DNA from 4 places in the Cupriavidus sp. GW822-FHT02D05 genome. Region 2 is predicted to be linked to each of the others. Evidence: predicted binding sites of a transcription regulator. Region 2 holds the regulator's gene; each other region holds the start of a gene.
What was found. Region 2 encodes HrcA, which represses chaperone genes, less so after heat shock. Its sites were predicted from a motif close to TTAGCACTCNNNNNNNNNGAGTGCTAA; they were not measured.
Positions count from the first base shown of each region.

Region 1: groES (co-chaperone GroES) is a predicted target of HrcA. The motif match lies at 5,650-5,676, and genes of this name have one in related genera.
Region 3: groES (co-chaperone GroES) is a predicted target of HrcA. The motif match lies at 6,246-6,272, and genes of this name have one in related genera.
Region 4: rpoH (RNA polymerase sigma factor RpoH) is a predicted target of HrcA. The motif match lies at 3,518-3,544, and genes of this name have one in related genera.

Region 1 covers NZ_JBXAOE010000021.1:105,995-113,740, forward strand. The annotation lists gene AC1RQK_RS26285 (glycosyltransferase family 39 protein) at 1-1,246, opposite strand, end outside; gene AC1RQK_RS26290 (ATP-binding protein) at 1,298-2,617, opposite strand; gene AC1RQK_RS26295 (response regulator) at 2,614-3,285, opposite strand; gene AC1RQK_RS26300 (ABC transporter permease) at 3,327-4,124, opposite strand; gene AC1RQK_RS26305 (ABC transporter ATP-binding protein) at 4,121-4,783, opposite strand; gene AC1RQK_RS26310 (phosphatase PAP2 family protein) at 4,786-5,400, opposite strand; gene groES (co-chaperone GroES) at 5,756-6,046, shown strand; gene groL (chaperonin GroEL) at 6,120-7,746, shown strand, end outside.
Region 2 covers NZ_JBXAOE010000002.1:426,799-434,544, reverse strand. The annotation lists gene rrtA (rhombosortase) at 1-41, shown strand, start outside; gene AC1RQK_RS04440 (S8 family peptidase) at 144-1,826, opposite strand; gene AC1RQK_RS04435 (hypothetical protein) at 1,977-2,414, opposite strand; gene recN (DNA repair protein RecN) at 2,455-4,179, opposite strand; gene AC1RQK_RS04425 (NAD kinase) at 4,252-5,169, opposite strand; gene hrcA (heat-inducible transcriptional repressor HrcA) at 5,284-6,321, shown strand; gene hemH (ferrochelatase) at 6,434-7,549, shown strand; gene AC1RQK_RS04410 (RNA-binding S4 domain-containing protein) at 7,583-7,746, shown strand, end outside.
Region 3 covers NZ_JBXAOE010000049.1:10,884-18,629, reverse strand. The annotation lists gene AC1RQK_RS38035 (TadA family conjugal transfer-associated ATPase) at 1-996, shown strand, start outside; gene AC1RQK_RS38030 (type II secretion system F family protein) at 1,033-2,010, shown strand; gene AC1RQK_RS38025 (type II secretion system F family protein) at 2,089-3,009, shown strand; gene AC1RQK_RS38020 (metallophosphoesterase) at 3,252-4,040, shown strand; gene groL (chaperonin GroEL) at 4,179-5,822, opposite strand; gene groES (co-chaperone GroES) at 5,863-6,153, opposite strand; gene AC1RQK_RS38005 (zinc-dependent alcohol dehydrogenase family protein) at 6,683-7,687, shown strand; gene AC1RQK_RS38000 (LysR family transcriptional regulator) at 7,684-7,746, opposite strand, start outside.
Region 4 covers NZ_JBXAOE010000013.1:148,781-156,526, reverse strand. The annotation lists gene ntrB (nitrate ABC transporter permease) at 1-354, shown strand, start outside; gene AC1RQK_RS18955 (ABC transporter ATP-binding protein) at 415-1,218, shown strand; gene ybiB (DNA-binding protein YbiB) at 1,345-2,364, shown strand; gene AC1RQK_RS18945 (pirin family protein) at 2,388-3,263, opposite strand; gene rpoH (RNA polymerase sigma factor RpoH) at 3,661-4,557, shown strand; gene AC1RQK_RS18935 (SCO family protein) at 4,657-5,283, opposite strand; gene AC1RQK_RS18930 (heme o synthase) at 5,440-6,375, opposite strand; gene AC1RQK_RS18925 (COX15/CtaA family protein) at 6,372-7,475, opposite strand; gene AC1RQK_RS18920 (SCO family protein) at 7,483-7,746, opposite strand, start outside.

The DNA of each region.
Region 1 (7,746 bases), on a different contig from region 2:
GCATCACCACAAACGCGGCGGCCACCCAGACCGCGTAGCGGCGGTAGTCGGCGGTCGCGGTGTGGTTGGAATGCAGCGTGGCCACCACCGGGCTGGCCAGCAACCCGATCGCCATGATCACCAGCATGGCGTTGAGCTGCTGGCGCCAGCCGCGCTCGCCGATGCGCTCCAGTGCCATGGCTGCCAGCATGCCAAGCGCCGGGAAGACCGGCACGATATAGCCGGGCAGCTTGGAGCCGGACAGGCTGAAGAAGACAAAGATGGCGATGGCCCACACAGCCAGCAACAGCGCCGGCCGGAGGCGCCGCACCGTCGCCACGCGCGCCGCGGCGCCATCGTCGCGGACCACCTCCCACATGCGCGGCGCCAGGCCCAGCCAGGGCACGAAGCCCGCCACCAGCAATGGCACGAAGTACCAGACCGGCCCGCCGCGCGAGTGCACCGTCGAGGTGTAGCGCTGCCAGTGCTCGTGGATAAAGAAGAAATTCGGGAATTCGGGGTTGCGCGCCGACACCAGCCAGAACCAGGGCACCGTGACGATCAGCATCAGCCCGATGCCGGAGATCAGGTGCAGGCGCCGCCACAGGCCGAAGTCGCGCGAGATCAGGGTGTAAATCACCAGCACCAACCCAGGCAGGGCGATGCCCACCAGGCCCTTGCTCAGGATCGCCACGCCCATGGACACCCAGCAGGCCCACATCCAGTAGCGGCGGGCCGCAGGCGTTGCGTCGGGATGCTGTGCCACCAGCATGAAGGCCAGCACGCAGGCCATGGCGCCGGACAGCGTCATGTCCAGCGAGTTGAAGTGCGAGGCCACGCTCCACATCGGCGCGGCCACCAGCACCAGGCCGGTCAGCAGGCCAGCGCGAATGCCGTACCAGCGCGTTGCCGCAAACATCGACGCGATGAGGCCAACCATGCCGGACAGCGCCACGCATAGCCGGGCCTGCCAGTCGCCCACGCCGAACAAGGTATACGACAGCGCCGTCACCCACATATGGAAAGGCGGCTTCTCAAAGTACTTGAGTGCGTTGTAGCGGATCGTTACCCAGTCCCCGCTGGCGAACATCTCGCGCGAGATCTCGGCGTAGCGGCCTTCATCGGAGCTGAGCAGATGGCGAAAATCTAGCGTGCCGAACCACAGCAGCAGGATCAGCAGGCCGGCGAGCAGCCACAGGGCTGTCGGCAGGCCGGCCACCCGCCGGGCGAAGAATGCAGGGGAGCGAGAGTCGGATTGGGGATGCATCGGAACTCCGAATAAGAATGAAGTCTAGCCGTGCACGACCGGCGTTGCCTTTCAGGCACCGTTTTGCGCCGGGAATACCACGGCCACCGTGAGCCCGCGGCCCGCCGGGCCGTCCTCCAGCAACACCGTGGCGCCATGGCGCGCGGCGATGCTCTGCACGATCGCCAGGCCGAGTCCGCTGCCATGCGCGTCGCTGGCGTCGCCGCGATGAAAGCGGCGGAACACATTGTCGCGCTCGGCCGGCGCGATGCCCGGGCCGCTGTCGCTCACGCCCAGCATGGGCGCGCCGTTGCGCCATTCGATGCGCAGGTCGACCCGGCCGCCCGGGCTGGTGTAGCGGATCGCGTTGTCGGCGAGGTTGCGCAGCAGGATGAAGAGATCGCCGCCCACGCCGCGCACCCGGCATTCGGGCGCGCTCGCGTCCAGGCCGAGGTCCACATCCTTGGCTTCGGCCATAGGCAGCAGCTCGCGCACCACCTGCACCGCCACATCGCGCAAGCGCACGTCGGCGAGCGGGGCCTGGGTGGCAGGGGCGCCGTCTTCGCTGCGTGCCAGCGTCAGCAACTGCGCCACCAGGTGGGTGGTGCGGTCCAGGCGCTCGCCCAGCTTGGCGAGCGCCAGTTTCTGCTTGTCTTCGCTGTCGGCGCGCAGGGCCAGCTGCAGTTGCAGCTTGAGCGCGGTGAGCGGCGTGCGCAGTTCGTGCGCGGCGTCGGCGACAAAGGCGCGCTGGGTGTCCATGGATTGCTGCAGGCGGGCCAGCAGGGCATTGAGGGCTTCCACCACCGGCACCAGTTCCGGCGGCCAGCCGTGCGCGTCCAGCGGCGCCAGCGCATCTGCCGAGCGGCTGCCGACCGCGCGCGCGATCTCCTCGACCGGGCGTAGCGAGCGCCTGACCACCAGGTGGATCAGCAAGCCAAGCGCTGGCACCAGCGCCAGGATGGGCAGCAACGCGCCAAGCGACAGCGAGGCCGCCAGCTTGCGGCGGAACACGACCGATTGCGCGGCCTGCACATACCGATCCCCGGCGAGCACGCCATAGATGCGCCATTCGCTGCCGCGCGCCTGCAGGTCATGAAAGCCCGGCAGGTCCGCGCGCGGCAGCGTGACCGGGTGCGAGGCGTAGATCTGGCGGCCCTGCACATCCCAGGCCTGCACCACGATCTCCTCGTCAAGTTCGCTGCCGTTCAGCGGCGGCGTGGCGTCGCGCTCCAGATGTGTCGGCAACATGCGTGCCGCTTGCTGCAGTTGCGCATCGAAGACCTCGTTGGCTTCGCGGCGCACCTTGAAATAGGCGGCCGCGCCTGCCACCAGGGCGCATGCGAGCATGGCCCCGAGCAGGCCAGCCAGCAACTGGGCGCGGATCGTTCTCATGCCGGGCCGCCCAGCTTGTAGCCGACACCGCGCACATTGCGGATAAAGTCGGCGCCAAGCTTCTTGCGCAGCGCATGGATATGGACTTCCACTGTATTGCTGCTGATTTCCTCATTCATGTTGTAGACCGCCTCGCGCAGGCGCTCGTGGGTCACAACGTGGCCCGGCTGCTCCATCAAGGCCTGCAGCACCATGAACTCGCGCATCGACAGCGCCACGATCTCGCCGTCGCAGCGCACCTCGCGCGTGGCGGGGTCCAGGCGCACCGGGCCATGCGCCAGCTCGGTGCTGACGCGCCCGGCACTACGGCGCAGCAAGGCCCGGATGCGCGCGAACAGCTCGTCGAGGTCGAACGGCTTGACCATGTAATCGTCGGCGCCGGCATCCAGGCCGCGCACGCGGTCGGCGGTGGCGTCGCGCGCGGTCAGGATCAGCACCGGCAGCGCCAGCCCGCGGGCGCGCAGTTGCCGCAGCACCGCCTCGCCGGAGCGGCCGGGCAGGCCAAGGTCGAGCAGCACGGCGTCGTAGGTGCCGGGCGCATTGGCGGCCAGCGCGGCATCGGCGAGGCGGCCATCCCTGACCCAGTCGACCGCGTAGCCTTCGGCCCGCAGGCCTTCCTCTACGCTTTCGCCGATCATCGGGTCGTCTTCCACCAGCAGCAGGCGCATGGCATGGATTCCTTGGTTGGTGATGAGTGGGTGCCTTGGGGTCAACGGCGTTGCAGCCGGTCCAGGCGCAAGCGGTGGCGGTGGTCGGTCAGGCGCCGGACCGCCAGCGTGGCGGCCAGGATCACGCCCAGCATGCTGCCACCGGCAAGCAGGAACATCAGCAGGATCTGGTACCGGGCCGCGGCGATCGGGTCCATCCCGGCCAGGATCTGGCCGGTCATGATGCCTGGCATGGTGATGATGCCGGCCGCCGCCATGGTGTTCATGGTGGGCAGCATGCCGCTGCGCACCGCCTGGCGCACGATCACGCGCAGCGCCGCCTGGCGGTCATCGCCAAGCGCCAGGCGTGCATCGATGGCGGCGCGCTGGTGCCAGACCGCGGTAAAGGCGCCATTGAGCGCCAGGCTCGCGGCGTTCATCACATTGCCCAGGATGATGCCGGCCAGCGGGATCGCGTGGCGGGCGTCGTACCAGGGCGTCGGGCGCAAGGCCGTGGTCAGCGCCAGCACGGTCACCAGCAGCGTCGGCAGGCTCACGGCGGCGGCGCCGATCAGCGCGTGCCAGGGCCCCGCCAGGCGGCGCTCCTGCCGGCTGCCCACCTCGCGGGCGGCTGCCGCGATCATGGCCGCTACCGTCAACGCGGTCACCAGCGGCGACGACAAGCCAAACACCGTGCGCAGCACCAGCCCGACCAGCAGCAGTTGCACCACCATGCGGCCGGCGGCCCAGAGCAGGCTGCGGTGCACGTCCAGCGACATCACCAGCGAGGCGCCCGCGCCGGCTAGCACCAGCAGGCTGGCCAGCGCCAGGTCATAGGCTGTGAGCGGGATCGGGCTCATGCCGGCACCGCTTCCAGCCCGGCGGCGCCGAGGCGATAGTGCCGGTCCTGCAGGCGTGCCGCCTGCGCGGGATTGTGCGAGACGATCAGCAGCCCCAGGCCCTGTGCCTTGCAGTCGTGCAGCAGCGCTTCGACGGCCAGCGTGGTCTCGGCGTCCAGCGCGGAGGTTGGCTCATCCAGTAGCAGGAAGCGCGGACGGCGCACCAGCGCGCGGATCAGCGCGAGGCGCTGGCGCTCGCCGGTGGACAGGCGGCTCACGGGCGCCTGCAGGATGTCCGCGGGCAAGCGCAGCCGCGCCAGCAGCGCCTGGGCAGCCGGCACGTCCGTCATATGTTCAAGCACGTCGTCGCCCCACCAGCCGGACTCGGCCGCCACGTACATGACCTGGCGCCGCCAGGCCGGACCGCTCATGCTCTCGCGCGGGGTATGGCCTAGCCGGACCTGCCCGCGATTGGGATCGAGATCGGCAATCATGCGCAATAGCAGGCTCTTGCCCGCGCCGGATGCGCCGGACAGGATCACGCAACTGCCGGGCGCGACGGTGAGGCTGAACGGCCCGCGGCCGGCGCCTTCGAGGCCGCTGATGTCCAGGCTGGCGTCGGCACCGCGCGTTGACGGCAGGGCGCCAACGGTGGCAAGGGGCGGCATCGTGTCAGCCATTGTCATGGGTTGAGCCATCCGCGTGCGATGGGGTAGGCCAGCAGGTGCCGGTAAAGCTGCTCCGCGCGCACAGTGACAGCGGCAAGCAGCGGGCGCGTGAAGGCAGACGTAGTCACGGCCGCGCAGCATGCCGCTATCGCAAATGCGCCGACGATGTCCAGTGGAAAGTGTACGCCGAGGAAGACGCGGGCCCAGCCCGTTAGTGCCGCGGCTACCAGCAAGCCGGTCCCGCTCAGGCGCTGGGCCCTGCCGGGCGCGCGCAGCAGGACGAAGGCCAGCGTGGCCAGCAGCGTGACGTGGTCGCTCGGGAAGGAGGGGTCGGCGGCATGCGCCAGGTAGGTATGCCCGACGCCCGCCATGAAGGGCCGCGGCATCGGCAGCAGCAGGCCGGACAGGGTCGAGCAGAGCCCGCCCAGCGCCACGGCCGCCAGGGCGCTCATCACCATCTGGCGCTCGCCCGGCCGCGCGCGCAGCCAGCCCGCGGCCAGCACCAGCGGCGCGGCTGCGATCAGTCCCTCGGCAAGGAAAGCGGCCACCCAGAGGCCGGCGCCAGACAGCCCAGCGGGGGCGTTCAGGCGCTGGAACAGCGTGAGGTTCAGGGCAAGGAGCGTCGGCATCGGGAACGTTGGATTCTGGCGATGCGACAAGGATAGGGCACAACGGCTTAAGAAACGCTTAAGGCTGGCCGGCTGGCCGTGCCCGGCCCGCTCCATGCCGACGTCGTGGACCCGGGTAAATCATGCGGGTCGCGCAAGGCAGCGTGGGTGGGAACCCGATGTGCTCGCCACGTCAGGCGCGCTGTCAGGCGCGCATTCTAAGCAAATGCGAAACGATCAGTTGGCCGCGCATGGCGGTGCTTTCTATACTCAGCACTCACCGGCATCGAGTGCTGATTGCCAGCCCGCAGTGCCACCGTCGGCACTGGCATCCGCCGCCAACGAACTTCTCTCTTCCTTTCCTTCTGGAGCCAGCATGAGCCTTCGCCCACTGCACGACCGCGTTCTCGTCAAACGGTCCGACAACGAAACCCGCACGCAATCCGGCATCGTCATTCCCGACAGCGCCGCCGAAAAGCCGGACCAGGGCGAGGTGATCGCCGTCGGCCCGGGCCGGCGCAACGAAGCCGGCGAACGCATTGCACTGGACCTGCGCGCGGGCGACCGGGTGCTGTTCGGCAAGTATGCAGGCCAGGCGGTGAAGGTCGACGGCGACGAACTCCTGGTGCTGCGCGAGGAAGACATCCTGGCGGTGGTCGAGCGCTGAATCGCCGCGTGTCCGCCAGCATCGATCCAGTGTTTCCCGAACGAACCCGACAATCAAGACAGGACAGACAGCAATGGCAGCAAAAGATGTAGTGTTCAGCGACGTGGCCCGCGCCAAGGTGGTCGAAGGCGTCAATATTCTCGCCAATGCGGTCAAGGTGACGCTGGGCCCCAAGGGCCGCAACGTGGTGCTGGAGCGCAGCTTCGGCAGCCCTACCGTGACCAAGGACGGCGTCTCCGTGGCCAAGGAGATCGAGCTCAAGGACAAGCTGCAGAACATCGGCGCGCAGCTGGTCAAGGAGGTCGCTTCCCGCACCAGCGATAACGCCGGCGACGGCACCACCACCGCTACCGTACTGGCGCAGGCCATCGTGCGGGAGGGCGTCAAGTACGTCGCGGCCGGGCTCAATCCGCAGGACCTGAAGCGCGGCATCGACAAGGCGGTGACGGCGGCCATTGAAGAGCTGCGCCGCATCAGCAAGCCCACCACCACCAGCCGCGAGATCGCGCAGGTCGGCACCATCTCCGCCAACGGCGAAAGCGCCATCGGCGAGCGTATCGCCCAGGCCATCGACCGGGTCGGCAAGGAAGGCGTGATCACGGTGGAAGACGGCAAGTCGCTGGAAGACGAGCTCGAAGTGGTGGAGGGCATGCAGTTCGACCGTGGCTACCTGTCGCCGTATTTCATCAACAACCCCGACAAGCAGGTGGCGGTGCTCGAGCAACCCTACCTGCTGCTGGTGGACAAGAAGATCTCCAGCATCCGCGACCTGCTGCCCGTGCTGGAGCAGGTGGCCAAGGCCGGACGTCCGCTGCTGATCGTGGCCGAGGACGTGGAGGGCGAGGCACTCGCCACGCTGGTGGTCAACAATATCCGCGGCATCCTGAAGGCCGCCGCGGTCAAGGCCCCCGGCTTTGGCGACCGCCGCAAGGCACTGCTGGAAGACATCGCGATCCTGACCAGCGGCCAGGTGGTGTCGGAAGAGGTCGGGCTGTCTCTGGAAAAGATCGCGCTGGAGCAACTGGGCCAGGCGGGGCGCGTGGAAATCGGCAAGGAGAACACCATCATCATCGATGGCGCCGGCGACGCCGCGCAGATCCAGGCGCGGGTCAAGCGTATCCGCACCCAGATCGACGAGGCCAGCTCCGACTATGACCGCGAGAAGCTGCAGGAGCGCGTGGCCAAACTGGCCGGCGGGGTGGCAGTGCTCAAGGTCGGCGGCGCCACGGAAGTCGAGGTCAAGGAGAAGAAAGCCCGCGTGGAAGACGCGCTGCACGCCACGCGTGCCGCGGTGGAAGAGGGCATCGTGGCCGGCGGCGGCGTAGCGCTGATTCGTGCGCGCCAGGCCATCAAGGATCTGACGGGCATCAACCCGGACCAGCAGGCAGGCATCAAGATCGTGCTGCGGGCACTGGAGGAGCCGTTGCGCCAGATTGTTGCCAACGCCGGCGAAGAGGCCAGCGTGGTGGTAGCGCGCGTGGCCGAAGGGACGGGCAATTTTGGCTACAACGCGGCGACCGGCGAATATGGTGACCTGGTGGAAGGTGGTGTGGTTGACCCGACCAAGGTCACACGCACCGCTTTGCAGAATGCCGCTTCGGTGGCAGGCCTGATCCTTACCACGGATGCTGCGATCGTCGAACTGCCGAAGGATGAGGGACAGCTCGGCGCGCAGGGCGCGGCTGGCGGAGGCGGTGGGC
Region 2 (7,746 bases):
AGGAGTGGTGGCAGCGCCGCCGGGGCGAGCCACCGGCATAGGCGCGCGGACAAGGGGCGCGCCGGGCGGAGGCCGGACGGTGCCCCGCGCGCCGCGAATTCAGCGCGAATTCAGCGCGAATTCAGCGCGGTTTCAGCGCGGTTTCAGCGCGACCGCACCGGGCGCCGGCGGCGTCCGACCCAGTTCAACAGCAAGCCAAGCGCGCCCAGCCCGAGCGCGAGCGGCCACGAAATCGCGCCGCCGCCGCCGCCCGAGGAGGCGGCTGGCGCGGCGGGGGCCGGCTGGACCACCTGCGTGCCGGCGGCCACGGCAGCATTGGCATCGAGCAGGCCTGCGCCGCAGATGCCGGCATTGGCGGCGGCCGTGCAATAGGTGCCAGCCGGATGGGGCCGTGCCGAACTCTTCAAGGTGGCAAGCACCTGGGCGGGCGTTAGGGCCGGGTTGGCGGCGAGCATCAGCGACACCACGCCCGATACCAGCGGCGCGGCAAAGCTGGTGCCTTGCGAGTTGATGACGTTGTAGTTGCCAAGCGAAGTGGTGCCGTCATTGGACAGGGTCCGGATGAACGACTCCGCCACCGAGCATTTGCCGCCCGACACCTTGGAGTTGCCGCAGCCGCCGCCCGGCGCGCTCAGCGCAACCTGCGGCCCCACATTGGCATAGCTGGCGTTCTCGCCGTCATTGGCATGTGCCGTTACGGCGACCACGCCGGCGCAGTCGGCGGGTGCCTCGACCGCGCCGGCGCTGTTGCCCGTGGCGGCAACCACCACCACGCCATTCGCGGCGAGGTCGGTCACGGCTTGCTGCTCGATGCTGGAGCAGGTCCCGCCGCCCAGGCTCACGTTGATCACGCGCGCCGGGGTGGGGTTGGCCGGCACATTGGGTACGGAGAGGCCGCCAGCCCAGCGCATGCCATCCACCGTGTCCGAGAGCAGCGCGCCGCAGCGGCCGGAGACGCGCACCGGCTGGATGCGGGCGTTCCAGTCCACACCGGCGATATTCACCCCGTTATTGGTGAGTGCGCCAAGCGTGCCTGCCACGCGGGTGCCGTGCCAGCTATTGTTGGTTGCGGTCGTGGTCGGCGTGGTGGTGCCTGGGCAGGTGAAGCCCGCCGGCACGCCGTCGCCGGCGTCGGTGGCATTCGCGTCCCGTCCATCGCCGTCGTTGGCGATGGACGGATCGGTAATGAAGTCATAGCCGGGCACAATGCGGCCGGCCAGATCGGGGTGTGGCAGGTAGCCGGTATCGAGCACGGCGATCACCAGGCTGCTGCTGCCGCGCGTGCGGTCCCATGCGGGCGGCAGGTTCACGCCGCCCACCACCTGGGCGGGGGTGCCGAGGTAGGGCTGGTTGAGTGCGAACTCGGGATCGTTAGGCACGGTGTCGTGCAGCCGCAGCCAGCGGTCCGGCACCACTTCCGCGATGCGCGGATCCTGGCGCAGCCGGGCGGCGGTACCTTCCGGGTCGGCGGCATCGCTGCCGGAGACGCTCAGCAGTTGCAGGCTGCCGCCCATCTGGCGCTTGACCGAGAGCGCCACGCCGGTGCTCTGGCGCACGCTCAGCATGCGCTCGGACAGGCCGCTGGCAGCGGCGCTGTCGCTGGCGCTGGTGGCGCTTGCGCCGGCGGTTGTGCTTGTGCTGCCGTCACGCCAGCGCACGATGAAGTTGCCGGTGTAGTGCGGCGCGGGGCGCGCGGCGGGGTCGGGGGCTGCGCTGGCTGCGGCTGGCGCACCCAGCCAGAGGGCGGCGCCCAGCGCCAGCAGCAGGGCGACATGGGGCGCCACGCGCCGCGTTTCGCCAGATTGGAATTGACGCTTTGCCTGCATGTCTGCCTTCTCCCGTTGATGCCGCTTCGGACTGACCGCGGTTACAGCATTCAACCTTCCACCTTCAGCTTTCAACCTTCCACCTTCAGCTTTCAACCTTCAACGTCCAAGTCATGGATTCCGACGACAGGAATCGGGTCGCCGCCGGAATCAGCTCGCCGGCATGTCGCGGCCAATGGGCTGGGTGCGGTTCGGCTTGAGCACGCGGTCAGGCTCGGCCAGCTCGATGCGGGGGGTGCCGCGCAGCGTGGCAAGCGCCTGGTCGATCGTGGCATCGGCCGACGCGGAGATCGCGGTGACCAGCCACACGCCGCCCGACATGGGCCGCTTGACGACGAAGCGGATCGGCCCGGCAATCGACGCCAGCAAGCGATCGGCGTCTTCGGACACGGTGACGGGCGGCGCGGAGAAGCGCACCATGATGTCGCCTACGGCGCGATCGGCGCTGATGCTGTTGAGCGGTGGCGCCGACGGGCGCTGTTGCGCCTGGCAAGCGGTCAGGGCCAGCAAGGCCAGCAGGCCGCAGGCGGCGGTGATCCGCAGAGGGCGAGCCAGCGAGCGGGAGTGTGGCTGTTTGCCGAGTGACATGGGGAAACTCCTGAATGGTTACGGGCCAGGGCGCAGGCGATCAGCCTGCGCTGCGCCGTGAGCGGCGCGCCTCCCGGGCCGTGCCGGTGGTGCCGCGCAGGCCTTGCGCGAGCATCTCCTCGGCGTGTTGCACTGTGGTGGGCGTCACCGTGGTCCCACCCAGCATGCGCGCGGTTTCGACCACGCGGCCGGCGGGGTCGAGGGCGCGGATGCGCGAGCGGGTGACCGAGCCTGTGCCATCGCGCTGGCTGGTCTCCTTGCTGACCAGCAGGTGGGCGCCGGCCTGGGCGGCCACCTGCGGCAGGTGGGTCACGCACAACACCTGGCGGGCGCGGCCGAGTTCCTGCAGGCGGCGGCCTACCACCTCGGCCACCGCGCCGCCGATGCCGGTGTCGACTTCGTCGAAGATCAGGGTGGGGGTGGGCGCGGCCTCGCTGGTAATGACGGAAATCGCCAGGCTGATCCGGGCCAGTTCGCCGCCCGACGCCACTTTGGCCAAGGGGCGCGCGCTGACGCCGGCATGGCCTGCCACCAGGAATTCGACCTGTTCCAGGCCGTGGCTCTGCCCTTCGTCGAGCGGGTGCAGCGCCACCGCGAAACTGCCGCCCGCCATGGACAGGCCCTGCATGGCATCCGTCACGGCGGCCGACAGGCTTTCGGCCGCCACCTTGCGGGCAGCGCCGAGGTGCTGGGCGATGGTGAGGTAGGCGGCGCGGGCCGCGGCTTCGCGCGCCATCGCCTTGTTCAGGTCCTGCGCGGACTGGAGATCGTCCAGTTGCTGGCGGCGCGCCATCAGTTCGTCCGGCAGCTGCTCGGGCGGCATCCGGTACTTGCGCGCGGTGGTGTGCAGCGCCTGCATGCGCGCCTCCACCACCTGCAAGCGTTCGGGGTCCAGGTCGATCCGGTCGACGTAGCGGTTGAGCGAGTGAGCGGCCTCCTCGACCTGGACCAGCGCCGGGTCCAGCGCCGCCAGTACGTCGCCCAGCGCGGGGTCGACGTCAGCCATCTGCCGCAGGCGCTGCACCACGCTGTTAAGCCCGGACAGCACCGAGCCATCGGCCTCGGACAGCGCCTCGAGCGCGGCGCGGCTGCCCTCGATCAGCCCGGCGGCGTGCGACAGCCGGTTGTACTCGGCCTGGATGTCTTCCCATTCGCCGGGTTGCGGCGCCAGCTTCTCGAGCTCGCCGACCTGCCATTCGAGACGCTCGCGTTCCAGCTGCATCTCGCGCGAGCGGTGCTCGACGGTTTCGCGCTGGCGCACGCACGCGCGCCACGAGCGCCAGGCTTCGGCTACCGCGCCGGCCTGCGCGGTGAGCCCGGCATGGGCATCGAGCAGCAGGCGCTGGGCGTCGGGGCGCAGCAGCAGTTGATGGGCATGCTGGCCGTGGATATCGACCAGGCGGTCGCCGATGTCGCGCAGCTGGCCCAGCGTGGCGGCGGCGCCATTGATAAAGGCCTTGCCGCGCCCGCTGGCGTCGACCGTGCGGCGCAGCAGCACCGTGCCTTCGTCGCCGGTGAGATCGTGTTCGGCCAGCCAGGCGTCGAGCCCGGCCGGGGTGGAAAAGGTGGCGCTGATGCTGGCCCGGGCGGCGCCTTCGCGGACCACGCCGGCGTCGGCGCGCTCACCCAGCACCAGGGCCAGCGCATCGATCAGGATCGACTTGCCGGCGCCGGTCTCGCCGGTGAAGACGGTGAAGCCCGGGGAGAAGTCGAGGTCGAGGGTATCGACAATGACGAAATCGCGGATGGACAGGCTGCGCAGCATCGTGGTCGACGGGTCGGGGCTGGGTGATGTCAGGGGACGGATCTGGGCCGGATCGGTGCGGGCCGGGGCGGATCAGAGTCGGTTGTCTTCGCTCGGGTACTCATGCCAGTGCAGCTTCTTGCGCAGCGTGGCGTAATAGTTGTAGCCGATCGGGTGCAGCAGGTTGACGGTCTTGGCCGAGCGCCGCACCACGATGCGGTCGCCGGGCAAGAGCGAGGTTAGCGACTGCATGTCGAAGTTCACGCTGGCGTCACGCGCCGTGGCGACCTCGATCGACACTTCGGCGTCGTGCGGCAGCACGATCGGGCGGTTGGACAGCGCATGCGGGGCAATCGGCACCAGCACCAGGCCCGACAGGGTCGGGTGCAGGATCGGGCCACCCGCCGACAGCGCATAGGCGGTCGAGCCGGTCGGCGTGGAGACGATCAGGCCATCGGAGCGCTGGTTGTACATGAAGTGGCCGTCCACCGACACCGCCAGCTCGACCATGCCTGAAATGCCGGAACGGTTGACCACGACGTCGTTGAAGGCCAGCGCGGAGAAGATCACGCCATCGTCGCGCACCACCTGGGACTCCAGCAGCATGCGGGTCTCGGACTCGTAGCGGCCCGCCAGCATGTCGGGCAGCACCGAGTGCACGTCCTGCAAGGGGATGTCGGTCATGAAGCCAAGGCGCCCGTGGTTCACGCCGATCAGCGGCACCGGGTAGCCGGCCAGCTGGCGCGCCAGGCCCAGCAGGGTGCCGTCGCCGCCGAGCACCACCGCCACATCGGCATGCTTGCCGATCTCGTCGGGCGCCAGTGCCGGATAGTCGGTCAGCCCGGTGGCCAGGGCAGTGTCTCGCTCGAACACCACATCCTGGCCGTTCCTGAGGATACAGGCGGCCAGCTCTTCCAGCGGGCCCTCGATGCCGGCTGTGGCGTACCTGCCGATCAGGGCGACGGTGCGAAATGGGGCGCGCGCGGCGCCGGGCTTGGGGAGCGAAGACATGCCGGGATTAGACCATACCGCCGTGACCATTGTCAGCAGGAGGGCGCTTGGCGCCGGGCCGGATCGCCGATGAGCCGCCCGAATGGTGAAAACTTGCGTAAAATCAGGAACATCATGGATGAACGTGCGAAAACGCTTCTCAAAACCCTCATCGAGCGCTACATCGCCGAGGGGCAGCCCGTGGGCTCACGGACCTTGTCGAAGTACTCGGGGCTCGACCTGTCTCCGGCCACCATCCGCAATGTGATGTCCGACCTGGAGGAAATGGGGTTCATTGCCAGCCCGCATACCTCGGCCGGGCGTATCCCCACGCCGCGCGGCTACCGGCTGTTCGTGGATACCATGCTGACCGCCCAGCCGCTGGATGGCGCGCTCAACCTGGCCGAGCTGACCGGCAAGATCCGGGGCCAGCTGCACGGCCAGCAGCTCGGGCCGCAGCGGATGATCACGTCGGCGGCGCACACCTTGTCCAACCTGTCGCAGTTCGCCGGTGTGGTGATGACCCCCAGGCGCGCCCAGGCGTTCCGCCAGGTCGAGTTCATGCGGCTTTCGGACAAGCGCATCCTGCTGATCATCGTCACCCCCGAGGGCGACGTGCAGAACCGCATCATCCAGACCGAGCTGCCATACACCCCGTCCCAGCTGGTCGAAGCCGCCAATTTCATCAACTCGCACTTTGCCGGCATGAGCTTCGACAATGTGCGCGACCACCTGCGCGGCGAGCTGCAGGCGCTGCGCATGGATATGTCGCAACTGATGCAGGCCGCGGTGGAGGCGGGCAGCAATGCCATGGCCGAGGGGGAGGACGACCACGTCTTCATCTCGGGCGAGCGCAAGCTGCTGGAGGTGGAAGACCTGTCCTCCAGCATGGAAAAGCTGCGCCGCCTGTTCGACGTGTTCGAGCACAAGACCGGCCTGCTCAAGCTGCTCGATGTCTCCAGCCACGCCCAGGGCGTGCAGATCTTCATCGGCGGCGAGAGCAAGCTGGTGCCGCTCGAAGACATGGCGGTCATTACCGCGCCCTACGAAGTCGACGGCCAGATCGTCGGCACGCTCGGGGTGATCGGGCCGACCCGCATGGCCTACGAGCGGGTGATCCCGATTGTCGACATCACCGCGCGCTTGTTGTCCAGCGCGCTCAGCCAGAACTAGTGTTGGCCCGGCCCGGTCTCACAAACTGCCTGTTCCCCTCATCCTGTAAGCTCGGCGAGACCTGGCGGCCGCGCGCCCTGTGCCCGCGCCGCCCCGCCACACCGGAAATTACATGACGCTCACCCCTGAACCGGCCTACCAGCATGGCCAGGCGCCGCGCACGGCCATCCTGCTGATCAACCTTGGCACCCCGGATGCGCCAACGCCGAAGGCGGTCGGCAGCTACCTCAAGCAGTTCCTGTCCGACCCGCGCGTCGTGGAGATCCCACGCGCGGCGTGGCTGCCGCTGCTGTACGGCATCATCGTGCCACTGCGCTCGCGCGCCTCGGCGATGAAGTATGAGTCGATCTGGCTGCGGGAGGCGCATATGACGGGTTCCCCGCTGCTAGTGCACACCGAGCGCCAGGCTCACGCCTTGCAACTGCTGCTGAACCAGCAAGGCCATGAGGTGACGGTGGCGTGCGCCATGCGGTACGGCAATCCCTCGATCGGCTCGGTGCTGGAAGCGCTGCGCCGCCAGGGGACCGAGCGCATCCTGCTGCTGCCGTTGTACCCGCAGTACTCCGGCACCACCACGGCGACGGGCTTCGACGAGGTGTTCCGGGTACTCAAGCAGTGGCGCAACCAGCCGGAGCTGCGGCTGGTCAAGCATTTCCACGACCATCCGGCCTATATTGCCGCCTTGCACCAGCAGGTGGGGGCATACTGGGCGCAGCATGGCACGCCGGATTTTGCGCGGGGCGACAAGCTGATCCTGTCGTTTCACGGCGTACCGCGCCGCACGCTGGAGCTCGGCGATCCCTACCATTGCGAGTGCCTCAAGACCGGGCGCCTGCTGGGCGAGGCGCTGGGCCTGCAGCCTGGGCAGTACCAGGTTACCTTTCAGTCGCGCTTTGGCAAGGCGGAATGGCTGCAGCCCTATACCGCGCCCACCCTGCAGGAGCTCGGCAAGGTCGGCACCGGCCGGGTAGACGTGTTTTGCCCGGGCTTTCCGGCCGATTGCCTGGAGACGCTGGAAGAGATCGCCATGGAAGGGCGCTCCGAGTTCCACGTGGCAGGCGGCAAGGTGTTCCACTACATTCCCTGCCTCAACGATTCGGAAAGCTGGATTGCCGGGCTGGCGGAGATCGGCTTGCAGCACTTGCAGGGCTGGCCGCTGCGGCTGCCGCATCCGCATGAGCTGGAGGCCCGCCGCACGCACGCGCAGACGCGCGGCGCCGCAGCATGAGCGCGGCGCTGCCCAACGGAAGGGGGTGATGAGATGAGTGTATCTTTCGAGGCCGATGCCCGCCTGCGCATCGACAAATGGCTGTGGTGCGCGCGCTTCTTCAAGACTCGCTCGCTGGCTGCCGAGGCGGTGGACCGTGGCAAGGTGCAGGTCAACGGCCAGGCGTGCAAGAATTCGCGCGAGGTCAAGCCGGGCGA
Region 3 (7,746 bases), on a different contig from region 2:
GTGGAGCGGCGCGGCAAGCTGGAGCTCACCGATGTCACGTTCTACGACGATGCACACCTGATGAAAGTCATCGAGAAGATCGTTTCGCGGGTCGGCAGGCGCATTGACGAAACCAGTCCGATGGTGGACGCGCGGCTGCCGGACGGCTCGCGCGTCAATGCGATCATTCCCCCCTCTGCCATCGATGGTCCCTTGCTATCGATCCGGCGGTTCGCCGTCAATCCCCTGCAGGTAGCCAACCTGGTCGAACTCAAGAGCCTCACGCCGCCGATGGCGCAACTCCTGCAAGCGCTAGCGCACGCCAAGGTGAACGTGCTGGTGTCAGGCGGAACCGGCAGCGGCAAGACCACGCTGCTGAACATCCTGTCGGGCTTCATTCCCGAGAGCGAGCGCGTCGTCACCATCGAGGATGCAGCAGAACTCCAGTTGCGCCAGCCGCACGTGCTGCGACTGGAAACCCGGCCACCGAATATCGAAGGCAAGGGTGAGATCACGCAGCGCGCCCTGGTACGCAACGCGCTGCGCATGCGTCCTGACCGCATCATCCTGGGCGAGGTGCGAGGTGGTGAGGCGCTGGACATGCTCAATGCAATGAATACCGGCCATGAGGGTTCGCTGACCACCATCCACGCCAATACACCGCGCGATGCGCTTACGCGTCTGGAGAACATGGTCAGCATGGCCGGCCTCAATCTTCCACCGAAGGCAATCCGGCAACAGATATCCTCGGCAATCACCGTCATTGTGCAGGCGTCACGGCTGACTGACGGGCGCAGGAAGATAGTCAGCATCCAGGAGATCACCGGCATGGAGGGCGAGATCATCAACATGCAGGAGATCTTTACCTTCCAGCGTACCGGTGTAGCCCAGGATGGCACGGTCAACGGGCACTTCCGCGCCACAGGCGTGTACCCGAAGTTTGCCGAACGCCTGCGCGTGTTCGGCGTGGGCTTGCCCGACGAAACCTATGACCCGGCAAAGCGCTTCGACGTCTGAACCGGCCAGCGGCACAGAGAATGCGGGGAGAAGAAAATGAGCTTCATATTTTATGCCTTCATCATCTTGTTGTTCGCTGCGGTGGTGCTTTGCATCGAAGGCGCCTACCTTTGGTGGAACAATTACCACGGCCCGGCGGCGAAGCGGATCGAGGCCAGGCTGCGGTCGCTGTCGGCCGGCGGGCAGGTGAGCGCGGAGACCCTGTCGATCCTGAAGGGGCGCATGCTGAGCAACACGCCGTTGCTGCAGCGCTGGCTGCTGATGCTGCCTCGCGTCGGCGGGCTCGACCGATGGCTCGAGCAATCCGGGAGCACGTGGTCGGTTGCGCAGCTACTCGGATATTGCGGGCTGGTCGCGCTGTGCACGCTGGCGCTCGTGCCGCTGCTGCCCGTGCCACCAGGACTGGTGGTACTGGGCGCGTTACTGGTTGGCTCATTGCCTGTCTGGCATGTCATCGCACTTCGGCATAAACGCCTCAAGCAACTGGAGACGCAATTGCCCGATGCTGTCGACATGATCAGCCGCGCGCTACGTGCGGGGCACTCCTTCTCGGGTGCGCTGGGGATGGTGGGGCAGGAGGTAAAAGACCCGATGGGCCGCGAATTCCGGACTACCTTTGAGGAGATCAATTACGGAGTCGCTCTCGACGAGGCAATGACAAACATGGCAATGCGAGTGCCGATCAACGACTTGCGCTACTTCGTGATCGCGGTACTGATACAGCGCGAGAGCGGCGGCAACCTTGCCGAAATTCTCGACACGATCGGCAACCTGGTGCGTGAACGCCTGAAGCTGTTCGACAAGATCAAGGTGCTCTCGGCAGAGGGGCGCCTATCGGCCTGGATACTGGGCCTGCTCCCGTTCGCCACCGCGGGACTGATTCTCGTGGTGAATCCGGATTTCATGACAGTGCTATGGCAAGACCCGATAGGCCTCAAGATGGTCGGGATGGCGCTGGGAGGAATGACGCTCGGCGTCGTCTGGATGCGCCGGATCATCCGTATCCGGGTCTGAATGTACGCGACCCAGAAGCAGGCAGAATTCTCGATTCCGGAGGCGATCATGCAAGGTGTCCATACAGAGCAGGTCCTGATGCTGGTTCTCATTTTCGTGGCGGCGTTCGGCGCGGTGTTCGGTCTGCTGCTGACATTCACGCCAAGCCGGGCACGCGAGAGACTGGGGCAGATAGTCGGTACGGCCACGGGAGCCGGCACGGGGCAGGACAATGCCTGGCTCGACAACCTGGTGCGGTGGGCCAGGCCCGTGTCCCGCCTGTCGTTGCCCAAGGAGGGTTGGGAAGGCTCGCAGATGCGCGTGCGCTTCATGAACGCCGGCTGGCGCAGCAGCGCTGCGCCGCATCTCTACTTCGCCGCCAAGACGGTACTGGCCATCGGGCTTCCCATGCTGGCGTTGGTAGCGGTGAGCGGCATGCCGGCGTTCCAGGGGCAGTACAAGACCGTAGCGCTCCTGGCAGTACTAGGTGCGATTGGCTACTACCTGCCCAATGCCGTGCTATCGCGCAAGGTGGATAACCGCAAGCGCGCGGTGTTCGAGGAGTTTCCGGACGTGATTGATCTGCTCACGGTTTGCGTGGAGGCCGGGCTCGGGCTCGACGCGGCGCTGATGCGCGTGGCGGATGAACTTGCGCTGCGCTGCCCGGTGCTGGCCGACGAGCTGCAATTGATGCTGCTGGAACTGCGCTCTGGCTTCGCCAAGGACAAGGCGCTGACCAACCTGGCGCTGCGCACCGGTGTGGATGACGTGGACAAATTCGCATCCATGCTGAACCAGGCCGATCGCTTCGGCACGAGCCTGGGGGAGTCGCTGCGGGTGCTGTCCGACATGCTGCGAACCAAGCGCCGCATGCGTGCTGAGGAACAGGCCGCGAAGATTGCGCTGAAACTACTGTTCCCCTTGATCTTCATGATCTTCCCGACACTGCTGCTGGTGTTGCTTGGACCCGCATTCATCCAGATTTATCGGGTCTTGCTGCCGACCATGTCCGGCCAGTAAGTTAGCTAGCCTCGCCTGACTGGACGTCGCTCCCTCGATTGTCTCCCGGTGCAATGCCAGGGAGCCAGTCTTGCCCGGACTTTGTCCGGGCATTTTTGCTGGTGGCACTAATAGCTAGTATGCCCGCCGGCGGGAGGTGAACGGCGCGACGCGCCCATGACGCTTGACCAGGTCTTCGCTCGCATGAAGAATACAGGCAGGCCCCTTGCCGTCGGCGCGTCGGCATTTCGCATGGAGACCCCATGAAGATCCGCATCCTCAGCGATCTGCACCTCGAACACGACATACCGGCGGCGATACCCGACTGCCCCGCCGACCTGGTGGTGCTGGCCGGCGATATCGCCAATGGCCGTGCCGGCGTCGAATGGGCCGCGCGCACCTTTTCGGGGCCGGTGGTCTATGTGCCGGGCAATCACGAGTACTACGAGAGCGCCTTCGAGCAAGTGGACGCGGCGATGGCGGAGGCCGCCGGGGCGGCGCCGCATGTGCGCGTGCTCAATGACGCGGTGGCTTGTTTCGACAACCTGGCAGGCGAGCCGGTGCGCGTGATCGGCACCACCTGGTGGACCGACTACGCGCTGTTTGGCGCCAACCGGCGCGAGGAGTCGATGCTGGCCTGCGCCGGCGTGATGGTCGACCACCGCCTGATCGAGGTGGCGGATGGCGACGGCCGGCGGCGCCGCTTCACCACGGCCGACGCGCTGGCGCGGCACGAAGCGGCCAGCGCCTGGCTGGCGGCGCAGCTCGCCACGCCCTTTGCCGGCAAGACGGTGGTGGTGACCCACCATGCGCCGGATCTCGGCAGCCTCGACCCGCGCTTCTCCCACGATCTGGTCTCCGCCGGCTTTATCTCGCGCAGGCCGGATCTGGTCGCGCAGGCCGACCTGTGGGTGCACGGCCATACGCATACCGGCTTCGATTACCGCCTGGAAGATGCGCGCGTGGTGTGCAACCCGCGCGGCTATATCCGCCGCAAGACCGGCGAACTGGAGAACCCGGCCTTCGACTGGTGCTACACGGTGGAGCTGTAAGCCTTTCCCGCGACGGCGCCCCTTCGGCCGGTGCTGTCGCCCCATAAACAAAAACCCCCGCCGGCTCGCGCCAGCGGGGGTTTTTGCTACTACAGGTGATGCGGGTACAGCAGGCTGCCGTTTGGCAGGCCGGCAGATTTACATCATGCCGTCCATGCCGCCCATGCCGCCCATGCCGCCCGGCATTGCCGGAGCCGAGTCATCCTTCGGCAGTTCGGCAACAGCGCAGTCGGTGGTCAGCATCAGCGATGCGACCGAAGCAGCGTTCTGCAGCGCGGTGCGGGTCACCTTGGTCGGGTCCAGCACGCCCATTTCCACCAGGTCACCGTACTCGCCGGTGGCGGCGTTGTAGCCGTAGTTGCCGTTGCCTGCGATAACCTTGGCCACGACGACCGAAGCTTCTTCGCCAGCGTTCAGCACGATCTGGCGCAGCGGCTCTTCCATGGCTCGCAGCACGATCTTGATGCCAGCGTTCTGGTCAGCGTTGTCGCCGGTCAGGTTAGCGATGGCAGCGCGAGCGCGCAGCAGGGCCACACCGCCGCCGGGGACAATGCCTTCTTCCACGGCTGCACGGGTTGCGTGCAGTGCATCTTCCACACGTGCCTTCTTTTCCTTCATTTCGACTTCGGTGGCTGCACCAACCTTGATCACTGCAACGCCGCCAGCCAGCTTGGCCACGCGTTCTTGCAGCTTTTCACGGTCGTAGTCCGAGGTCGCTTCTTCGATCTGGGCACGGATTTGCTTCACGCGTGCTTCGATCGAGGCTGCGTCGCCGTGGCCGTCGATGATGATGGTGTTTTCCTTGCCGATTTCGATGCGCTTGGCTTGACCCAGTTCTTGCAGGGTTGCCTTTTCCAGCGTCAGGCCGATTTCTTCAGCGATCACTGCACCGCCGGTCAGGATGGCGATGTCTTCCAGCATGGCCTTGCGGCGGTCGCCGAAGCCCGGAGCCTTGACAGCAGCGGTCTTCAGGATGCCACGGATGTTGTTCACCACCAGGGTCGCCAGGGCTTCGCCTTCGACGTCTTCAGCGATGATCAGCAGCGGGCGGCCCGACTTTGCCACTTGTTCCAGCACTGGCAGCAGGTCACGGATGTTCGAGATCTTCTTGTCGAACAGCAGGACGAACGGGTTGTCCAGGGCGACAACTTGCTTTTCCGGGTTGTTGATGAAGTACGGCGACAGGTAGCCGCGGTCGAACTGCATGCCTTCCACGACTTCCAGTTCGTCGGCCAGCGACTTGCCGTCTTCCACGGTGATCACGCCTTCCTTGCCAACCTTGTCCATCGCTTCAGCGATCAGCTTGCCGATCACTTCGTCGCTGTTGGCCGAGATCGAGCCAACTTGCGCGATTTCCTTGCTGGTGGTGGTGGTCTTGGTCAGCTTCTTCAGCTCTTCAACCGCGTTCACCACAGCCTTGTCGATGCCGCGCTTCAGGTCCATCGGGTTCATGCCGGCGGCAACGTACTTCATGCCTTCGCGCACGATCGACTGGGCCAGCACGGTTGCGGTGGTGGTACCGTCACCGGCGTTGTCGCTGGTCTTGGAAGCCACTTCCTTGACCATTTGCGCGCCCATGTTCTGCAGCTTGTCCTTCAGCTCGATTTCCTTGGCCACGGACACGCCGTCCTTGGTCACGGTCGGGCCGCCGAAGCTGCGCTCCAGCACCACGTTACGACCCTTCGGGCCCAGGGTAACCTTGACTGCGTTGGCGAGGATGTTCACGCCTTCGACCATCTTGGCACGGGCGGCGTCGCCGAATACTACGTCTTTAGCTGCCATGTTCTGAATCTCCTAAATCTGTACGAATGGGGTGCGTGGATTACTTGTTCACCACAGCCATGATGTCTTCTTCGCGCATGACCAGCAGTTCCTGGCCATCCACCTTCACGGCCTGGCCGGCATACTTGCCGAACAGCACGCGGTCACCCACCTTGACGTCGAGGACGATCGAAGCGCCCTTGTCGTCCTTCTTGCCGGGGCCCACGGCGAGCACTTCACCTTGATCAGGCTTTTCGGCAGCGTTGTCGGGAATCACGATGCCGGAAGCGGTCTTGGTTTCATTGTCCAGACGCTTCACGATCACGCGGTCGTGCAAAGGACGCAGATTCATACGGACTCCTTGGTACAAAAAGTGATTTCAGGTTCACAAAAATGACCGCCAGCACTGACGGCCAGCAGAATTAGTACGCTGGGAGAGGTCTGTTAGCACTCATGCCCAACGAGTGCTAATTATAGGGACGGGGGGTAGCGTTTTCAAGTCAACGACTTGATACGTGTTTACCCTGGAGTCGTGAAAATCGTTATGGGGCCTGGCCGCGCGCCGAAATCTTTATTCGCGTCCTGATGGAATCCGGACGGATTTCGCCGACATGAAAGTTACCCATGAATCACCAGTCCAATGTCTCCGGGTCGGATCATCGTATTCCACCCATGGTGTTGCCTGCGGCACTTTCGCCTGCTGCGCAATGCTCAACGTCACCCACATCCATGGCGACGTGACAAGAAGCCACCCCATTCAAAACTGCATGGCAAGAGTACAGAAGCGTTGATTTACGAGCGCGCCGGCCTGGCCAAGAATGGTCACACCAACCCGTCTCAAACCCCTCGCTAGTTCATCGCCAACCCATCCGGAGCGCATCATGTCCCACCCCACCATGCAGGCCCTCATCGTCGAATCCGCGGGCGCGCCGTTCACGCCCGTCCAGCTTCCCAGGCCAGTGGCCGGCCCCGGCCAGGTACTGGTGCGCATCCTGGCCAGCGGCGTCAACCCGCTCGACACCAAGATCCGCGCCGGCCAGGCGGGGCACGCCCGCCACCCCTTGCCCGCCGTGCTGGGGCTGGACCTGGCCGGCGTGGTCGAAGCCGTGGGCGCGGGCGTGACGGCCTTCGCGCCCGGCGACGAGGTCTATGGCATGACCGGTGGCGTGGGTGGCCTGCAAGGATCGCTAGCGCAGTACGCGGCAGTCGATGCCGACCTGCTCGCGCGCAAGCCCGCCGCGCTGTCGATGCGCGAAGCCGCCGCGTTGCCGCTGGTGTTCATCACCGCGTGGGAAGGCCTGGTCGACCGGGCGCGCGTGCAGCCTGGCCAGAAGGTGCTGGTGCATGGCGGCGCCGGCGGCGTGGGGCATATCGCGGTGCAGATCGCCCACGCGCTTGGGGCGCAGGTATATGCCACGGGCTCGGCCGCGCAGAAGGCGATCATCGAAGGCTATGGCGCCACCGCGATCGACCATGCCGCGACATCAGTCGCGCAGTATGTCGACCAATACACTGCGGGCGAGGGCTTCGACGTGGTCTACGACACGGTGGGCGGCTCGGTGCTGGACAATGCGTTCCTCGCGGCGCGCACCTATGGCGGCCATGTGGTGAGCTGCCTTGGCTGGGGCGTGCACGCGCTGGCGCCGCTATCGTTTCGCGCAGCCACGTATTCGGGCGTGTTCACGCTGATGCCAATGCTCACCGGCAAGGGCCGCGCGCACCACGGCGAGATCCTGCGCGAAGCGGCGCGGCTGGCCGATGCGGGCAAGCTCTTCGTGCGGCTCGATGCGCGGCACTTCACGCTCGACAGCGCCATCGATGCGCATCGCGCCATCGAGACAGGCACAGCCAAGGGCAAGCTGGTGGTGGAGATTGCCGGGGACTAAGCGTCTGCGCGATTGCCCAGGCGCTCGATGGTTGCATCCAGGAAGGCGCGCAGCCGCCG
Region 4 (7,746 bases), on a different contig from region 2:
TGGCCGATGGTGATCAATACCGCGGTGGGCGTGACCCGCGTGCCGCAGGACTACCTGAATGTGGCGCGCGTGCTCGACCTTTCCGAATGGAAGGTGTTCACCCGCGTGCTGCTGCCCGCCGTGCTGCCGTACATGCTCACCGGCGTGCGGCTGTCCATCGGTACCGCATGGCTGGTGATCGTGGCCGCGGAAATGCTCACTGGCGGCACCGGCATCGGCTTCTGGCTGTGGGACGAGTGGAACAACCTGAAGGTGGAACACATCGTTATCGCGATCTTCATCATCGGTGTGGTCGGGCTGCTGCTCGAATATGCGCTGCTCAGCCTGGCCAAGCGCTTCAGCTACGGCAACTAAGACGCTAAGTCGCAAAGACGCCAAGTCGCTACCCGCGCCCTGGCGCCCAAGGAGAAGCTCATGGAAAAGTTCGTCCGTATCGAGAATGTCGGGCAGACCTTCAAGACCAAGAAGGGGCCGTTCGTCGCCCTGCGCGATGTCAACCTGACCATCGCCAGCGGCGAGTTCATTACGCTGATCGGCCATTCGGGCTGCGGCAAGTCCACCTTGCTTAACCTGCTGGCCGGGCTGGACCGGCCCAGCGCCGGCGCGCTGATCTGCGCCGAGCGCGAGATCGCCGGCCCCGGCCCGGATCGGGCGGTGGTGTTCCAGAACCATTCGCTGCTACCCTGGCTGACCTGTTTCGACAATGTCTATCTTGGCGTGGAGCGCGTGTTCGGCGCCAGCGAGAGCAAGGCGCAACTGAAGGCCCGCACGCACGACACGCTGGCCTTGGTTGGCCTGACGCATGCCGAAGCCAAGTATCCGCAGGAGATCTCGGGCGGCATGAAGCAGCGCGTGGGCATCGCCCGGGCGCTGGCCATGGAGCCCAAGGTGCTGCTGATGGACGAGCCCTTCGGCGCGCTGGACGCGCTCACCCGCGCGCACCTGCAGGACGAACTGATCAAGATCGTGGCGAAGACGCGCAGCACGGTGGTGATGGTGACCCACGACGTGGATGAAGCGGTGCTGCTGGCCGACCGCATCGTCATGATGACCAACGGCCCCGCGGCCACCATCGGCGAAGTGCTGAAGGTGGACCTGCCGCGGCCACGCGAGCGCATGGCGTTGGCCGAGGACAAGGATTACCACGCATGCCGCACGGCAGTGCTGGACTTCCTGTACCGCAAGCAGCGCAATCCCGCCCTGAAGGAAGCCGCCTGAGCGGGGGCGATGACGGGCCTGCCACTGCCGCGCCAGGGGCGAAGCCGAGCCGGCATTGCGGCTGTCATGGGCACGGCCGGCCCGCTCCGCTATCATGGACTTCAAACCACATAGTCCCAACCCGCCATGACCACCACGCCTACCTCCCCCGCGGCCCCCGCCGCCCCTGCTTTCGCTGCCGCGAAGTACATCAAGGAAATCGGCCGGGGCGTCAACGGCGCGCGCGCGCTGCCGCGCGAAGATGCCCAGGCGCTGTTCGATGCCATGCTGGCAGGCCGCGTGGCCGATATCGAGCTGGGCGCGGTGCTGATGGCCTATCGCATCAAGGGCGAGGCCCCGCACGAGCTGGCCGGGATGCTCGATGCCGCGCACGCGCATTGCCTGCCGCTGGCCGGCCCGGCGGACCGCGTCGTGGTGTCAATCCCCAGCTATAACGGCGCGCGCAAACAGCCTAACCTGGTGCCACTGCTGGCGTTGCTGCTGGCGCGCGAGGGCATTCCGGTACTGGTGCACGGCTCCCGCCAGTTCAACGGGCGCGTCACCAGCATCTCGCTGTTCGAGGCGCTGGGCATCGTGCCTTGCAGCTCCGTGGCGCAGGCCGAATCCCAGTTGCGCGGCAGGGATGCCCAGCCCGGCCCGCTGGCAGTGCTGCCGATCGACGTGCTGTCGCCGGCGCTGGCCCGGATGCTGGACAAGCGCATGCAGATCGGCTTGCGCAACTCTGCGCATACGGTGGTCAAGATGTTGCAGCCTGTGGGCGCGCACGGCCCGGCCGAGGCGCTGCGGCTGTATAGCTACACCCACCCCGAGTACCGCGAAACCCTGACCGATTATTTCTCGCGCGAACCCGCCAATGTGCTGCTGGCGCGAGGCACAGAGGGCGAGGTGGTGGCGGACGCCCGGCGCAACAGCCGCATCGACTGGCTGCACGACGGGCATCAACGCACCTTGGTCGACCCGACGTCGGGCTCTATCGTTGAAGTACCGGAATTGCCGCCCGGCAGTGACGTGGACCAGACCGCGGCCTGGATCCGCCTCGTGCTGGACGGCGAGGCGCCTGTGCCTGCCCCGATCGCCACGCAGATCGACGCCATCCGCGACTGCCTGCAGCAAGGCACGCGCGTGGCTTGGGCCAGCCCGGTCTGAGCTTCGCCCGCCAGGCAGCGCCTTTAGCGCTTGCGCTGTGGCAGCGGAATGCGATCGTTCTCGCCCGGCACGCGCGGGAACTGGTCATCTTCCCAGCGCTGGGAGGCTGCTTCGATCGCTTCCTTGGTGCTGGCAACGAAATTCCAGAAAATAAAGCGATGGCCATCGGTCGGGTCGCCGCCGAGCAGCATCACGCGCGACGCCACCTGCGCCGTCAACGTCACCGGCTGGCCCGGCACCAGCACCGCCAGGTGCCGCTCGGGCAACACTTCGCCGTCCAGGGCGATGGTGCCGTCCACCGGGTAGATGCCGCGCTCGGCGTGCTCCGCCGGAATCTCCAGGCTGGCGCCCGCCTCGAGCTCAATGGCCACGTAGAGCGTGCGGCTAAACACCTTCACCGGCGCCTCGGCGCCGAATGCATCGCCCGCAATCACCGTCATGCGTACGCCAGGGCGCTCCAGCTTGGGCAGCGTCGCGGCCGGATGGTGATGAAAGGACGGCTCGACGTTCTCGTGCTCCTTGGGCAGCGCCACCCAGGTCTGGATGCCGTGCAGGCGCGGCCCGGCATCGCGGGCGGACTGGGGCGAGCGCTCCGAGTGCGCAATGCCGCTGCCAGCCGTCATCCAGTTCACGTCGCCCGGCCTGATGACCTGTTTGCTGCCGAGGCTGTCGTGGTGCAGGATCTCGCCCTCGAACAGGTAGGTGACCGTGGCCAGGCCGATGTGGGGATGCGGGCGCACATCGGCGCCTTCCCCTGGCGGCATGGCCACCGGGCCCATGTGGTCGAAGAAGATGAATGGGCCGACAGTCTGGGTTGCCGCGGCGGGCAGCAGACGGCTCACGGCAAAGTCGCCGAGGTCACGGGTGTGCGGCTTTAGCAAGTGCTCGATAGCAGACATGATATTCCCCGATTTGGTCGATGCTGACGCTCAGCGCCACTGAGACAAATGAAAAGAGTGTAGCTGCTAGCGAAACACAGCATCTCAACTGGCGACAGAACCGGCAGGGGCATCAGCCCTCTAACCACTGTCGGATCGTTCGCGTACCCGCGTGAGATAGTGGCCTCGTCACATCCTGCAAGATGTCGGAATAAAATACTATGTAGAAGAACCATTCGATTATCAGGAACTATCAACCCTATTGGCACTCCAACTTAGCAGTCCCCCGGCTTGAGTGCTAATATGTGTTGCAATGCAGTGCGAGACCCCGAAAAGGGCCGCACACGCGGGCAACCCACCCGCCGGATGCGAAAGGAGCCATCGAGTGAACGCAGTCCTATCTGCTGACCAAACCCAAATGACCAACCGTCTGCCTGCGGTGCCACAAGGCGCCGGGACGTTTGCGCTGACCTTTCCCGGAACGCTGGGAAATATCGACAGCTATATCCAGGCTGTCCACCGTATTCCCCTGCTTACCCCCGAGGAAGAGCAGCGGCTCGCGCGCGAGTTGCGCGAGCACGACTCCGTCGATGCGGCGCGCCGCATGGTGCTGTCGCACCTGCGCCTGGTGGTGTCCATTGCCCGCCAGTACCTCGGCTATGGCCTGCCCCACGCAGACCTGATTCAGGAAGGCAATATCGGCCTGATGAAGGCCGTGAAGCGCTTCGACCCGGATCAGGGCGTGCGGCTGGTGTCTTATGCGATGCACTGGATCAAGGCCGAGATCCACGAATACGTGCTGAAGAACTGGCGCATGGTCAAGGTGGCTACCACCAAGGCTCAGCGCAAGCTGTTCTTCAACCTGCGCAGCCACAAGCAAGGTGCCCATACCTTCACGCCGGAACAGATCGACGCGGTTGCGCGCGAGCTGAACGTCAAGCCGGAAGAAGTGATGGAGATGGAAACCCGCCTGTCGGGCGGCGACCTGGCGCTCGAAGGGCAGATCGACGATGGCGAAGAGGATTTCGCGCCCATCGCCTACCTGGCCGACAACCACAACGAGCCCACCCGCGTGATCGAGGCGCAGCGCCACGACCGCCTGCAGGTGCAAGGCCTGGAAGAAGCGCTGTCCAAGCTCGACGACCGTAGCCGCCGCATCATCGAGGCGCGCTGGCTGCAGGTCAACGACGACGGCTCGGGCGGCTCCACGCTGCACGAACTGGCTGACGAATTCGGCGTTTCCGCCGAACGCATCCGCCAGATCGAAACCGCGGCGATGAAGAAGATGAAGGGTGCGCTGCAGGCCTTTGCCTAAGGCTTAAGCGCACCAAAAGTAGAACAGGGCCGGTCTCGCGACCGGCCCTGTTTTATTTTGCCTGCCGGCTTCGCGCCGGCGGCCCGCCTCATGACAGCATCAGGACAGCAGTTGCTTGAGGTCGTGCACGATCGGCTCCGGCCCCTGGCCGTGGCGGATAAACAGGCGCAGCTTGCCGCTCGGGTCGAACACATAGCTGCCCGCCGAGTGATCCATGGTGTAGTTATTCGGGGACGTGCCCGGCACCTTGGCGTAGAACACCTTGAAGTCCTTCGCAACCTTCTGCAGCGCGGCATCGTCGGCCGGGCGCATGCCCAGGAAGCGCGGATCGAAGGCCGGCACATACTGCGCCAGCAGCGCCTGCGTATCGCGCTCCGGATCCACCGTAACGAACAACACCTGCACCTTGTCGGCGTCCGGTCCCAGTTGTTCCATCACCGCCTTGAGCTCGGCCATGGTGGTCGGGCACACGTCAGGGCAATGCGTATAGCCGAAGAACATCACTACCGCCTTGCCCTTGAAGTCGCCAATGGAGCGCACCTTGCCGTTGTGGTCGGTAAGGACGAAGTCCTTGCCGAACTCGCTGCCGCCGGTGATATCGACGTTCTTGAAGGAAGCCTTCTGCTGGCCGCATGCCGCCAGCAGCAGCGCGCACAGGGCCAGCAGGCAAAACCGGCGGAAGGCCGCGAAGGTGGGGAGAAAGCCTGAAGGGAAATGGTTTGGCATGCGAGTTCGGGTGGTGTTGGCGAGCCGGCGCCGCCCGGCAGGCGGCTAGGCGCGACAAGGTCACATTAACAGATGACACGCAGTATCGCCGATCGTGGCCGCCACGCGCGCAGGCCGCGACAAGATGCCGCAAGCCTGCAGGCCTGCATGCACCGCTCAGGCCTGCGGCAGGAATTTGAAGTAGTGATCGACCAGCAGCGCGGCGAACAGCAGCGAGAGATACAGGATCGAGAAGCGGAAGGTGCGTTGCGCCAGCGCATCCGAGTAGTTGCGATACATCTTCCACGAGTAGGCCAGGAACCCGCCCCCCAGGATCAGCGCGGCCGCCAGGTAGATATAGCCGCACATGCCGTACACAAAAGGCAGCAGCGTGGCCGCGATCATGATCAGCGTGTACAGCAGGATATGCAGCAGCGTGAAGCGCTCGCCGTGCGTCACCGGCAGCATCGGCAGGCCGGACTTGGCGTAGTCGGCGCGGCGATACAGGGCCAGGGCCCAGAAGTGCGGCGGCGTCCACGTGAAGATGATCAGCACCAGGAACCAGGCTTCCGCCGGCAGGTCGCCCGCGACCGCCGCCCAGCCAAGCGCCGGCGGCATGGCGCCGGACAGGCCGCCGATGACGATGTTCTGCGGCGTGGCCGGCTTGAGCAGGATGGTGTACACCACGGCGTAGCCCACGAAGGTGGCCACGGTCAGCCACATGGTCAGGTCGTTGGTGTAGACGTGCAGCAGCCACATCCCTGCCCCACCCAGCACGGCGGAGAACACCAGCGTCTGGATGGTGGTGATCTCGCCGGTGGCCGACGGGCGCCACGCGGTGCGGCGCATCAGCGCATCAACCTTCTGCTCCACCAGGCAGTTGATGGCGAAAGCGGCACCTGCCAACAGCCAGATGCCGGCGGCACCGCCGATCAGCACCGGCCACGGCACCATGCCGGGCGTGGCGAGGAACATGCCGATGATGGCGCAGAAGACGGCAAGCTGCGTCACCCGCGGCTTGGTCAGGGCGGCGTACTGGCGGATCAGGTGGCGAACCCGCCCGAGGGGATGTGTGTGGGTAGCTGTAACCACTGGAGAGTTCTTGTCTTTCATGTGGCGCGCGCGGCGGCCGGCACGTCGGTAGCAATGTCAGCGGACCGGGCCGCGAGCCCTATATTGTAGTTGAGGCGAACCAGGAGCAGCAGCAAGACCGCCGCGCCGCCGTTATGCGCCACCGCGGCGCCCAGCGGCCAGTCGAACACGATGTTCGACAGACCTGTGGCCAGTTGCAGCGCGAGAAAGCCCAGCAACCAGCCCGCGCTGCGCGTAAGGCCACCATGGCGGCGTGCCTGCAGCCCAAACCAGGCCAGGAAAGCCAGCACGACGAAAGCGAAGCCGCGATGCACCCAATGGATCGCCACCAGGGCCGAGTGCGGGATGTAGTCGCCGTCGGCGGTCATGCCGAGCTGGCGCCACAGCGTAAAGCCGTGGTGGAAGTCCATGTCCGGCACGAGCTGGCCGTTGCACAGCGGAAAGTCGGTACACGCCAGCACAGCATAGTTAGTGCTCACCCAGCCGCCCAGGAAGATCTGCAGCACCAGCAAGGCTAGCGCGATGCGCGCCGGCCAGCGCAGCCCGGCCGCCTGCGGCGCCACCCGCAAGGGTGGATCGTTGCGCGAGCCCAGCCAGATCAACGCTGCCAGCAGGCTCATGCCGAGCATCAGGTGCGTGACCACGATGATGGGCTGCAGCTTGAGTGTGACCGTAAAGGCCCCGAATGCGCCCTGCACGCACACCAGCAGCAGCACCCCGGTGGCGAACCAGGGCGACTGCTTGAGTTCGCGCCGCTTGACCCAGGCCAGCACCATCAGCGTGATGATCAGCACGCCGACCGCCATGGCGAAGTAGCGGTGGATCATCTCGATCCACGCCTTGGTGATGCTCACGGGCCCGCTGGGCAGGGCCGTCTCGGCGGCGCGGATAGGTTCCTGCGCCGCGTGCGGGTTGGAGTGGCCATAGCAGCCCGGCCAGTCAGGGCAGCCCAGGCCGGAGTCCGTCAGCCGCGTGAAGCTGCCGAACATGATCAGGTCCAGCGTCAGGAAGGCGGTGATCCAGACCAGCTTGCGATACTTGTTGCGGTCCCCTTTGACCAGCACGTAGCTCAAGGGGAACAGCGCGATCAGGACGCCGATGATAGCGAGTTGGAGCAGCATGCGCGCCTCACCCGATGTGAGAGTACTTGAGCAGCTTCTTCAGGTCGGAGCTCATCTTCTTGGGGTCCGGCTCCTTGGGGAAGCGCATCATCAGGTTACCCAGCGGGTCGATCAGGAACAGGCTGTCCTCGATCCGGGCACCCGGTTCCGCCGGCAGCCATTTCTGCATGGCCTCGCGGTTGGCGCGCAGGAAGCGCACGCCGGCATAGGGCTCGTTGTAGGCAGCCGACAGGCGGGAATCGATCGGGCCTTCGTCACTGATCAGCCACAC